DNA from 3 places in the Ensifer adhaerens genome. Region 1 is predicted to be linked to each of the others. Evidence: predicted binding sites of a transcription regulator. Region 1 holds the regulator's gene; each other region holds the start of a gene.
The links. The regulator LexA, encoded in region 1, represses DNA repair genes until DNA is damaged. The targets are predictions, from matches to a motif close to TGTTCNNNNTGTGTTCNG.
Positions count from the first base shown of each region.

Region 2: the regulator LexA is predicted to act here: its motif matches at 2,591-2,608, upstream of LAC81_RS02535 (PA0069 family radical SAM protein).
Region 3: the regulator LexA is predicted to act here: its motif matches at 2,064-2,081, upstream of LAC81_RS11655 (ATP-dependent helicase).

Region 1 is NZ_CP083349.1:1,576,252-1,580,258, forward strand. It holds gene LAC81_RS07820 (hypothetical protein) at 1-83, shown strand, start outside; tRNA gene LAC81_RS07825 (tRNA-Cys) at 266-339, opposite strand; gene LAC81_RS07830 (hypothetical protein) at 723-1,055, shown strand; gene lexA (transcriptional repressor LexA) at 1,141-1,866, opposite strand; gene LAC81_RS07840 (hypothetical protein) at 2,092-2,343, opposite strand; gene LAC81_RS07845 (hypothetical protein) at 2,746-3,345, shown strand; gene LAC81_RS07850 (hypothetical protein) at 3,470-4,007, shown strand, end outside.
Region 2 is NZ_CP083349.1:528,550-532,556, forward strand. It holds gene LAC81_RS02525 (F0F1 ATP synthase subunit B) at 1-172, shown strand, start outside; gene LAC81_RS02530 (ribonuclease HII) at 483-1,133, opposite strand; gene LAC81_RS02535 (PA0069 family radical SAM protein) at 1,368-2,525, opposite strand; gene LAC81_RS02540 (glycosyl transferase) at 2,711-3,241, shown strand; gene moaB (molybdenum cofactor biosynthesis protein B) at 3,534-4,007, opposite strand, start outside.
Region 3 is NZ_CP083349.1:2,354,856-2,358,862, forward strand. It holds gene LAC81_RS11635 (cyclase family protein) at 1-466, shown strand, start outside; gene LAC81_RS11640 (EthD family reductase) at 665-979, opposite strand; gene LAC81_RS11645 (hypothetical protein) at 1,100-1,459, shown strand; gene LAC81_RS11650 (carboxymuconolactone decarboxylase family protein) at 1,583-1,990, shown strand; gene LAC81_RS11655 (ATP-dependent helicase) at 2,124-4,007, shown strand, end outside.

The DNA.
Region 1 (4,007 bases):
CAGCCTTCGGCAGAGATGGTGACCTGCGACGTGTTTGTCGGCGCCGCGAAGGGAACCGGGGTTCAAGCACCTACAGCTGGTGAGCGGGTTTCTGGCTCGGGGTTCGCATTGAACATGTCGCATTTCATGTCGTGTGGATCCGCCGTCGCCTCGTGGAAGTGCAGGGAAAGCAAAGGATTCTCGCAGCAACATAGCGTTACGCGGAAGCGGTGTTTTTTCCGCTTCGCGACGACTGCAACATATTGATTATATTGGTGAATGTATTTGGAGGCCTCGCCCGGAATTGAACCGGGGTACAAGGATTTGCAGTCCTCTGCGTCACCACTCCGCCACGAGGCCTCACGGCTCGGATAACCGAGCGTTGGCGGGGATTTAGAATGATTGCAGAAAATCCGCAAGAGGCATTTTCGGAAAAAGCACAAAGCGAATTTGCGGTTCGGGCGCTTTCCACAGGCAGAACGTCCGGCAAGGCCGATTGCTCCTGCCCAGCGAGCAGCAATGCTTCAAGAAGAGGTCGGAACGATTACCTTCCTCAGCTTACTCCGGGTTGCGACGCGTAGGTGCTTTCGCTCAGGCATGCCACACGCCCGCACAAGCCACGTCTTCTAAGCCCCGTACGGATCTTATCGCTTCGGTGAAATCGGTAGAGGGGGAACGATGACTCCGCTGACATCAGCCGCATCGGTAGCGTCCGTCATCATCAAACGGAGGCAATGGCTTATATGAAGACGAAACTTGTCCTGACGGCGTTAATCCTCTTTGCTGCGACCACATTCGAGGCGCGGGCAGAGGACCTGGTTTTCAAGCTGAAGAACAACACAAGTGCAGTTCTGACCAATTTCTACACGTCGCCGGTAGGCGTCAACGAGTGGGAAGACGATGTTTTCGGCCGGCAGGTTCTGAATCCCGGCGAGAACATGGAAATCACCATCGCTGACGGCCGGGATGTCTGCAAGTACGACATGCGCTTCGAGTTCGAAGAGGATTCGGGCCTCGATACGACCGAAGATACGCAGGACCTTTGCGAACTCGGCGAATACACCATCCACGAGTAGGCGACGCGTTATCGGATGAACAAGAAGAACCTCGCTACCGCAAGCGGCAGCGAGGTTCTTCCGAGTACCAGATTTTTATCTGGGATCAGTGGTAGCGGCGGATCAGCCCAACGAGCTTGCCCTGGATCTTCACACGATCAGGCCCGAAGATCCGTGTCTCGTAGGCAGGGTTTGCGGCCTCAAGCGCAATCGATGCGCCCTTGCGTCGGAATCGCTTCAGCGTCGCTTCCTCGTCATCCACGAGCGCCACGATGATGTCGCCGGGGTTGGCGGTATTGCCATTTCGGATGATCACGGTGTCGCCGTCGAAGATGCCGGCTTCGATCATCGAGTCGCCCTTGACTTCGAGGGCGTAGTGTTCGCCGTTGCCGATCATGTCGAGCGGAACGGTGATGTCGTGCGTGTTGTTCTGGATCGCCGAGATCGGCACACCGGCAGCGATGCGGCCCATGACCGGCACGGAAACTGATGTGTTTTCGGCCACCGGCGCCGGCTTCGGTGGTGCGGCAGGGGCTGCCGCCGCCGGCTTGCCGAGGCTTCCCTCGATCACGCTCGGCGAGAAGCCGCGACGTGGCTGCTGCTGGCTGGACGCGTAGGCTTCCGGAAGCTTGATGACCTCGAGCGCGCGGGCCCGGTTCGGCAGACGGCGAATGAACCCGCGTTCTTCGAGCGCGGTAATCAGACGGTGGATGCCGGACTTCGACGCTAGGTCGAGCGCATCCTTCATTTCATCGAATGACGGTGGGACGCCCGACTCCTTCATGCGTTCGTGAATGAACAGAAGCAATTCCTGTTGCTTGCGGGTCAGCATGGCACGTCGCTCCAGAAGGCGTGAAACAAATCAAGAACAGACACTATCTGTTCCATATGTGTTCTGCAAGTGCCTAAAATTCCGTGAATTCAGTCAATTGGCGGGACTGCGCGTGCCGGTTGGTCACTTTTACGGGAGCAAAGCGGGTTTTGGTGATGATTGTGTGGTTGGAAACGACCGTATTGGACTGCGTCGAGCGAATCGCGAGCGTTCTGATGGCGAGGGTCAGGCCGGCTGCGTGGCGGCGCAGGCGTCTTCGAATTCCTTCACCGTCTCTGCGCTGTTGTCTTCGGGAAGCACCGCGTCCGCCGCATCGGTCGCGACGGGCGTGTCGCCGTCATAGACGAACGACTGGATGTAGAACGCAATGGCACCCTTCCACACGTTGCGTCCATCAATCTGGTGGCAGGGGACGGCGGTTTCGAAGTCCGTCTGGAGTTCATCGACCGTGGCGGCACTGAGCTTGACGTCAGGCATGTTAGGCGATGCGACTATCGAAGCGAGAAGCAGGGCGGCAAGCACGGTGATCGTCCACTTTGAGGCAAGGGTGGCACTACGGGGCGGTTAACGATGTGAACCGCGCTTTCGTTCCGAAGTCCAGCAAACTTGGCGATCACTCTCACGTGTTCAACAGGTCTTTGAGTTCAGGCTGTGACCGGTTTGCGCCAGAGGTGCGCGGCGGCAGGGCCCGTCGATCCTGGCGCGATTGGCCGACTTGCGATCGCATCGGTTGTAGCAGTCCGTGTCCTCGCTTTCGGCGCGCACAAATCCATGTTGTGATCGCGCTGCACTGTCTCGACAGGTTGCAAAAATACGATAACTTTGCGGGGAAAGTGGGGTGGTTGCATGCATAGATTGTCGTTGGCGGTTCTCGGTCTGTTGGCGGCGGCCGGAGCGGCCTCTGCTGAAGAAGGTCGTTCGAATATCTGGAAGCGGATCAATGCCTGGACGGTCGGTTCCGATCCGTCCTTGGGCGGCTCGTGCTACGCGGCGACGAGCTATGACGCCGGCGCGATCCTTCGTATCGGCTTCTATCCAAGGGGATCGGCGAACCTGGCGTTTCTTTCGATCGGCAATGCTACCTGGAAATCGATCGAGCCTCAAAGGGAGTATGACGTCGCCTTGCAGCTCGACCGCGGCCGCCAGTGGCCGGCCGTTGCGTTCGGCGTGGACCTCACGGGTTCGAAGGCCCTGGTCGTCAATTTCTCCAATACAGATTTCTTCACCGAATTCGTGCGCAAGAATACGCTGGCGCTGGCGTTCGAAGGGCGCGTGGTGGCGAGCCTCAGTCTGCGTGATTCGATGAAGGCCGTCAGCGAGATGTTCAAATGCCAGGAGGCCGTGAACGCGCTGATGCCGAACGGCGGGCAGGGGAAGGCCGCCGATCCCTTTGCGGGCGCCGGCAGTAATGCGCCGAACAATGACCCGTTTGCGGGCGGCGGCCAGACCAAGTCGTCGAAAGATCCCTTCGCCATGTAATTCCCTGGCGTGAGCATCGGTCTGCACGAGAGGTGAATATTCCTAAATATTGCGTGGGTACGGGTCGCCCACCCTCGACAGTCACGCGGCGACCTATCAAAATGCGCGCAAACGGGGGCTTTGCATGCGTAGATTGCTGTTCGGGTTGGTGGGCTGTCTGATGGTGACGGGGCCGGCCGTGGCTGAAGAGGCCGAGATCATCAAGTGGAAGGAAGTCGGCGGCTGGACCGTTGCTTCCGACACGTCGATGGAAGGCTCGTGTTTCATCACGTCGATGTTCGAGGGCGGGGTCACGCTGCGCCTGGGGTTTTATCCAAAGGGCTCCGAATCGCCACTCTATATGAGCTTCGCCAGCGACGACTGGAAGTCGCTCGAGATCGGCAAGGACTATGACCTGACGTTTCGCTTAGACAAGAGCGATCCCTGGAGCGCTTCGGCGACCGCCGCCGGAGACGAGAACGGCAAGTTCCTCTTCGTGAACGTCACCGATCCCGAATTCCTCACAGGCTTCGTGCGCAAACGGGCTTTGGCGATCGCCTTCGACGAACGCGTGATCGCAAATCTCAGTCTGCGTGGCACCGGTCCGGCGGCAGACGAACTCATGAAGTGCCAGCGCGCCGTGGATGAGATCATCGCCGACGAAGGGCGCAAGTCCAAGGAGA
Region 2 (4,007 bases), 1.0 Mb from region 1:
GGAGCAGAAGATCAAGCAGGCTGAAAGCGACGCGATCAACGCCGTCCGTTCCGCTGCTGTCGATCTGGCGATTGCCGCTGCCGAGAAGGTCGTTGCCGCCAAGGCGGACGCCGGTGCACAGAGTGACCTGTTCAAGAAGGCGCTTGGCGAAGTCAAGGCACGCCTGAACTAAGCCGCCAGGACATTCCCGATTGAAAGAGCCCCGCCTTGTGCGGGGCTTTTTGTTTGTACCATGCGCCGAGTGACGCCTTTCCAAGCGTGTGGTGGTCGAGCCCGGGTGGGCCTATGCCGGCAGTCGCGCTGCTGCCTGCCCGAGACACAGCCGGACGGCCGGGATGTCGTCGGCGCTTCCAGCCCGGTATCGTGTCCGATGGCGCGACTGTTGGCCGCGTAGGCGCGGTGAAGGTGCGTCGAGGTCAGCCATCCGCGCGTTTCGGAACCGGGCGCGTCGGGTTGATCGTCTATTGAGGATGGGGCAGGCGCTAGTCGTCTTGCCGCAACGGCCGGAAGCTCATGCGGTGAAGAGCGCAGGGGCCTTGGGCTTCAATGGCGCGGCGATGGGTCACGGTCGCATAGCCGGCATGGAGCGCGAAGCCGTAACCGGGATGGGCGAGATCGGCGCGGGCCATCATGCGATCCCGGGTAACCTTGGCGACAATCGAAGCAGCGGCGATCGACAACGACCGCGCGTCACCTTTCACGACAGCTTTGGCGTGGCATGAAAGCCCGGGCGGCACGTCACGGCCGTCGACGAGCACGAAGCGGGCGGACGAGGTGAGGCCCGCCACCGCGCGCCGCATCGCTTCCAGACTTGCCTTGCGGATGTCGGTGGCATCTATCGTGCCGGCGGAAGCTGAGGCGATCGATACCTCCGATGTCGCGAGAATTGCTTCGAACAGCCTCTCGCGTGCCTGGGCGCTGAGCTTCTTGCTGTCATCGAGGCCTTCGGGAATGGCGTCGGGATCCAGGATGACTGCGGCTGCTACGACCGGCCCTGCGAGCGGGCCGCGGCCAGCTTCATCGGCGCCGGCGACAGGCCAGAAACCGTCCCCCTTCGCCGAGAGTTCAAAACTGAAATCGGGTGCTTCGATGATATCGGGAAAAAGGGGAGAATCGGACGACCTGCGAGACATAAGTCTAATTCGCATGATCGACCGATTCTCTTCAAGCCCCCAGGTCCGAGTGCGGCGGCGGACGGGGGGATGGCCGATGCCCCAGGCGGGGGCAGGGCATCGGAACTGTTTTGTGACCTCTGGGCGCCGGTTGCTTGAGGGAATGTGGTGGCGGTATCCCATCTCCCGGCATCGTCAGCGCGCAGCATCGGTCACGAACCCGGAATGGCCCTGCGCAGGCCACCCGGAAAATCGTCAAAGAAGCGAGAGTTGCACCCCCGTTCCCAGCGGCGGCACGAAGAGGTCGTCGCGAAGCTGCCGGCGTGTCGGGTTGAAGCCAAGGCGCTTGGTGGCGAGATCGAAGCGGCGGCCGATCTGCCACGCATAGGGACCGGCGCCTTTCATGCGCTTGCCGAATTCGGCGTCATAGTCCTTGCCGCCCCGCATGGAGCGGATGAGTGACATGACATGGCGATAACGGTCCGGATAGTTGCGCAGCAGCCAGTCGCGAAACAGCGGGCTAACTTCCAGCGGCAGCCGCAAGAGAACATAACTCGCTTCGGTCGCTCCAGCCGTCCTGGCCGCTTCGAGCACCCGCTCGATCTCATGGTCGTTGAGCGCGGGGATGATGGGCGAGACGAGAACGCCGGCGGGAATGCCCGCCTCGGCGAGGGCGCGAACCGCCTCCAGGCGCTTCGGAGGAGTCGCCGCGCGCGGCTCCATCGTTCGTGCCAGTTTGCGATCGAGCGTCGTGACCGAGATGCCGACCCGGACCAGTCCCTTCTCGGCCATCGGCGCAAGAATGTCGATGTCACGGGTCACCATCGCCGATTTCGTGACGATCATGACCGGATGGTTGGCCTCGCTGAGTACTTCCAGGATCTGGCGCATGATGCGCCATTCCTTTTCGATCGGCTGATAGGGATCCGTGTTGGTACCAATGGCGATTGGCCTGACCTTGTAATCCGGCCGCGCCAGTTCGCGCTCCAGGAGCCGAGCAGCATCCGGCTTGGCAAAGAGCTTGGCTTCGAAATCAAGGCCCGCCGAGAGGCCCATGAAGGCATGCGTCGGACGGGCGAAGCAATAGATGCAGCCGTGCTCGCATCCGCGATAGGGGTTGATCGAACGATCGAAGGAGATATCGGGAGAATCGTTCCGGGTGATCACCGACCGCGGCTTCTCGACCTGCACTTCGGTCTTGAACGGTGGCAGGTCCTCCAGGCTCTCCCAGCCGTCGTCGAAGCTTTCCCGCGCCTGTGGCTCGAAGCGGCCGGACATGTTGAGTCCGGCACCGCGCCCGCGGCGACGGTCAATGTCGATCCGCAATCCGGTTGCGCTCATCATCGCGTCGGCGACATCTGCCGTATTGGCGGGTGCGAGCGCACCCTGCCTGATCTGAGACAGCTCGGTCATTGGAATCTCCCCGGAATCAGATTTCTGATCCCGTTTTGTTCTGACTATTTTCCTATCGCGAAAACGAGAACAATTCAAGAACAAAAAGCAGGAGGTTTTCGTATGGATCCAAGATGCCTCCCAGCAGACCGCCGACGCCGGTCTGCGGATGTAGCAATTGTGACGGTGATGCGGTAGGACGGGCTATGCTGACGATCATAATGGAAACACAGGACAACGAAGCCGAACTGGTGCAGACGCTTTCGGTGCTCGTTGCCGGCGCCGTGGAGGGTCTCGTCAGCGATGTGATCATCCTAGACCATGGCTCCAGGGACGGTTCGTCGCGCGTGGCCGAGGCCGCCGGTTGCCGCTTTTGCCTCGATTGGGATCTCGGCGATGTCGTGCGCTCGGCACGCGGTGAATGGCTGATGTTGCTTGAGCCCGGCGCGCGCCCGATCGGTCGCTGGATTGACGAACTTGCCGAATACGTCTCGCTGAACAGGACGCCCGCGCGGTTCTCCGATTCCCGGATGCATCGCAAGCCGTTTTTCAGCCGTATGGTCCGGCGAAAGAAGCCGCTGGAAGCGGGTTTCCTGATGAACAAGAACGATGCCCTGGCGGCGGCGGCGGGCAACCGTTGCCTCGGCGACATGACGAACGTCCGGGCCGTTCGCAAGCTCCCTACCGAGCTCGTTCCGGCCTGGGTTGCCATCGAAGGCAGACCGGCGCGCCCTTGACCTCCACGCACTAAAAAGGTGCCAGTCCAGGGGACGGCACCTCAAGGTGTCTCTCAAATGACCTTGTCTGATAAAGTTCTTGCCGGGCAGCATTCTGGCTGCACGTCGTATCCCCTTGTTCTCCCCGCCCGGGGATATTGGCGGGGAGGCGTTTTTGCAGCCCGAAGAGAAACGTGCGGCGTCCGATCTTCGCTGGCTGGTAATCGGACGCTAACGAGGCAAAAAATGGCTGTCAGTTACAAAGGTAACAGACGCACCCGAAGAGCGATGGTTGCGCGTGGCGGGTTCCGGCTCAGCCGCGTTTCAGGTGCTCGTCGAGTCGGGGCATGATCTCGACGAAATTGCAGGGCATGTGCCGGTAGTCGAGCTGCTGCTTCAAGATGCCGTCCCAGGCGTCCCGGCAGGCCCCTGGCGATCCCGGCAGAACGAAGATGAAGGTGGCGTTGGCGACCCCGCCGGTCGCGCGCGACTGGATGGTCGAGGTGCCGATCTTTTCGTAGGAAATCCGGTGGAACACTTCGGAGAAGCCGTCCATGCGTTTTTCGAACAGCGGCTCCAGCGCCTCCGGCGTCACATCCCGGCCGGTGAAACCCGTGCCGCCGGTCGTGATCACCACGTCGATCGTCGGCTCCAGCGTCCAGGCCTTTACCTGGTCGTAAATCTTGGCCCGATCGTCCGGCACGATCGCGCGGGCTTCGAGGCGATGACCGGCGTCACGCACGCGCGCTTCCAGCGTGTCGCCCGATTTATCGTCAGCGAGTGTGCG
Region 3 (4,007 bases), 780 kb from region 1:
CGTCGTGCCGCTCGTGATCGTCGACATCCGCGCGAAGGCTGCAGCAGATGCGGACGCTCAGGTGACGCCGGACGATCTCAAGGCCTGGGTCGCCGCCAATGGCGAGATCCCGGAAAATGCCTGCGTCGCCATGCTTTCGGGCTGGAGCGCGCATATGGGCACCGACAAGTTCCGCAATGCCGATGGCGGCGGCAAGCTGCATTTCCCGGGCTTCCACGTGGAAGCGGCGAAGTATCTCATCGAAGAGAGCAAGGCGGCCGGCATCGCCGTCGATACGCTGTCGCTCGATCACGGCCCTTCGCCCGATTTCGCCACCCACTATGCATGGCTGCCCGAAGGGCGCTGGGGGCTTGAGGCTGCCGCCAACCTCGACAAGCTGCCGGCCAAGGGCGCGACGCTCATTCTCGGCGCGCCGAAGCATCGCGGCGGCACCGGCGGCCCGGCGCGCGTCTTCGCGCTGGCCTAGGTCACGGACCTATAGAGCACACCCAGGTTTTGGCTGAAGCGAGTTTGACGGGAGCAAGGTCGTTTTCGCTTCCATGGCAACCACATGTTGCCGATCGTCGACCAGTTCCGCACCGGCTGCGTCACCATGAATCACGGTGCGCCAGCACGACGCCGATCGCGGAAAGGTCAACGGCTACGCCTGACGCGCCAAGGCACCCTACCCTCCAACGACTTCACTGATCTGAACGATGGGCGTGATGTCCGTATAGTTGGCGACATCCGCGGAGATCTCGGCGCGGTGCGGACCTAACGCCTCCTGGAATGTCTCGAGGCTCGGCGAGTAGACGTGGCACGCCGCGACAAACTGTGGCGCGCTTCCAGGCTCGCGACCGGCAACGCCCCTGTCGATCTCGTAGCGCAGGCAGGCATCGCCGAGCCGCTCCTCGAGCAAGGGCATGTGGGTGGTGCGGTAGTAGTCGTGGTCGAACTTCGAGCCGCCATCGGCCGGATAGTAGACGCTCATCTTGATCATGATCGGGCTCCTGCCTGAACGCCGCTTCGAGCGTCCGAAGCTACTTCTAGGTTACCGACCTATGGAGCACAACCAGGTTTTGGCTGAAACACGTTTGACGAGCGCAAGGTCGTTTTCGCTGTGCTTTTCGAAGCGGGTGACGACGGCACCGCAGACTTTCAGATCACGCAATCGGCCGTGGCCGCTGCAGGCACGGCTTCGGGTACGTTCCCGCCGGGTAGTTCCACACCGCTCAGCCGCGCCTCGACCGCAACCATTCGCATGGCCGACACGCCTTACGGGGCCTGCAACCCCAAGACCGTCACTGACGCCAGCGGCCAGACACGCGTGGTTGCCGCACGGCCGACGGGCTTCTGCGGACGCAGGGTCTTCATCGTCACGCAGAACGGCAACGCCTATCAGGGTTCGAGCAAAGGCGTGCTGTTTACATCAGGACCATTCGGCGCGAACAACCAACCCTGCAACGAAATCCCCAATTGAACGCATCGACGACGGCTGCCCCAAACGCAACGCTGGCAATCGCTGCGACCTTGGCTATCGTCATCGCATCAAGCGACCGGCCCGCCCGCGTGCGCCACCAGGCGACAACAGTGAAGGACACCCATGAGCACCGTTACCCCGCCCCAAAACCCGGAAGCCGACCCGCGCGTCAAAGCCGTGTTCGACGACATCCGCGCCACGCGCAAATCCGATTTCATCAACAACATGTGGCTGTGGCTCGCCTTCGATCCGGAGCTGCTGGAGCAGACCTGGCGCGACGTCAAGGCTGTGATGGCAACACCTTCGGCCCTCGATCCGCTGGTGAAGGAGATGCTCTACATTGCCGTCTCCGTCACCAATGGCTGCGGCTACTGCGCCCATTCCCACACGGCGGCCGCGAAGGCCAAGGGCATGAGCGATGCCCAGCACGCGGATCTGCTTCGGGTGATCTCGCTTGCCGCCCGCACCAACCAGCTTGCGACCGCTCTGCAGGTGCCGGTCGATGCCGTCTTCGACAAAACCACAGAATAAATCGGGCGACCAAGAATAAGCGGTTTCGAAATCGCCTGTCTTTCCACAGGCTTGGTGCGCCGGGCGCAGAAAACGGAATAAAAGAAGAACATCCTTTCTGGCCTTTCCCCACCGAATCACTACATTGAGCCGCATGATGAGTGGTTTCGACGATATTCCTTTCTTCGACGAGGAGCCGGCGCCGCGCAAGCAGTCGCCAGCCCCTGGAGGTATTCCAGCCGCCGGAGGTATCGCTGCGCGCGCCATGGCGGCGCGTGATCGCGCCCAGCCGCGCCCGGATTATCTCTCCGGCCTCAACCCGGAACAGTCCGAAGCGGTCGAAACGCTCGATGGGCCGGTTCTCGTGCTTGCCGGCGCCGGCACAGGCAAGACCCGGGTGCTGACGACCCGCATCGCCCATATCCTTTCCACCGGCCGCGCCTTCCCCTCGCAGATCCTGGCGGTGACCTTCACCAACAAGGCGGCGCGCGAGATGAAGGAGCGCATCGGCGTGCTCGTCGGCCATGCGGTCGAAGGCATGCCCTGGCTCGGCACCTTCCACTCGATCGGCGTCAAGCTGCTGCGTCGCCACGCCGAGCTCGTCGGCCTGCGTTCCGATTTCACCATTCTCGACACCGATGACGTGATCAGGCTGATCAAGCAGCTGATCCAGGCCGAAGGCATCGACGACAAGCGCTGGCCCGCCAAGCAGTTCGCCGGCATGATCGACGGGTGGAAGAACAAGGGCCTCGATCCCGCGCAGATCCCCGAGGGCGACGCCCGCGCCTTTGCCAATGGCAAGGGCCGCGAACTCTACGCCGCCTACCAGAACCGGCTATTGACCCTGAACGCCTGCGACTTCGGCGATCTTCTCCTGCACCCGATCCGCATTTTCCGCATGCATGCGGACGTGCTGAAGGACTATCACGACAAGTTCCGCTACATTCTCGTCGACGAGTACCAGGACACCAACACGGCCCAGTATATGTGGCTGCGGCTCTTGGCCCAGCGGCCGAAGGGCGTGCCGCAGAACGTCTGCTGCGTCGGCGACGACGACCAGTCGATCTACGGCTGGCGCGGCGCGGAAGTGGATAACATCCTGCGCTTCGAGAAGGACTTCCCGGGCGCCAAGGTGATCAAGCTCGAGCGCAACTACCGCTCGACCGAACATATCCTCGGCGCTGCCGGTCATCTGATTGCCCACAACGAAGGCCGCCTCGGCAAGACGCTCTTTACCGACCGTACCGATCCGGACGATGAAAAGGTGCAGGTGCACGCCGCCTGGGATTCCGAAGAGGAAGCCCGCGCCGTCGGCGAGGAGATCGAGCAGCTCCAGCGCCAGAAGCACAATCTGAACGACATGGCGATTCTGGTGCGCGCCTCGTTCCAGATGCGCGAGTTCGAAGACCGGTTCGTCACCCTCGGCCTCAACTACCGCGTCATCGGCGGCCCGCGCTTCTACGAGCGCCTCGAAATCCGCGACGCCATGGCCTATTTCCGCCTGGTCTGCCAGCCGGCCGACGACCTCGCCTTCGAGCGCATCGTCAACACGCCGAAACGCGGCCTTGGCGACACCACCGTGCGCACGCTGCACGACTATGCCCGCGCCCGTGATGTGCCGATGCTCGCGGCTGCCTCCGAGATCATCGAGACCGACGAGCTGAAGCCGAAGGCGCGGAAAGCCCTGTTCGATGTCGTCACCGATTTCCGCCGCTGGCAGAGCCTGCTTGAGACGACGGTCCATACCGAACTCGCCGAGCAGATCCTCGACGAGAGCGGCTACACCGCCATGTGGCAGAACGACAAATCGGCAGAAGCTCCCGGACGGTTGGAAAACCTGAAGGAACTCATCCGCTCGATGGAAGCGTTTGAGTCACTGCGCGGCTTCCTCGAACACGTCGCTCTGGTCATGGATGCCGAGCAGAACGAGAACCTCGATGCCGTCTCGATCATGACGCTGCACTCGGCCAAGGGCCTGGAGTTCGACACCGTCTTCCTGCCCGGCTGGGAGGAAGGCCTGTTTCCGCATCAGCGCGCG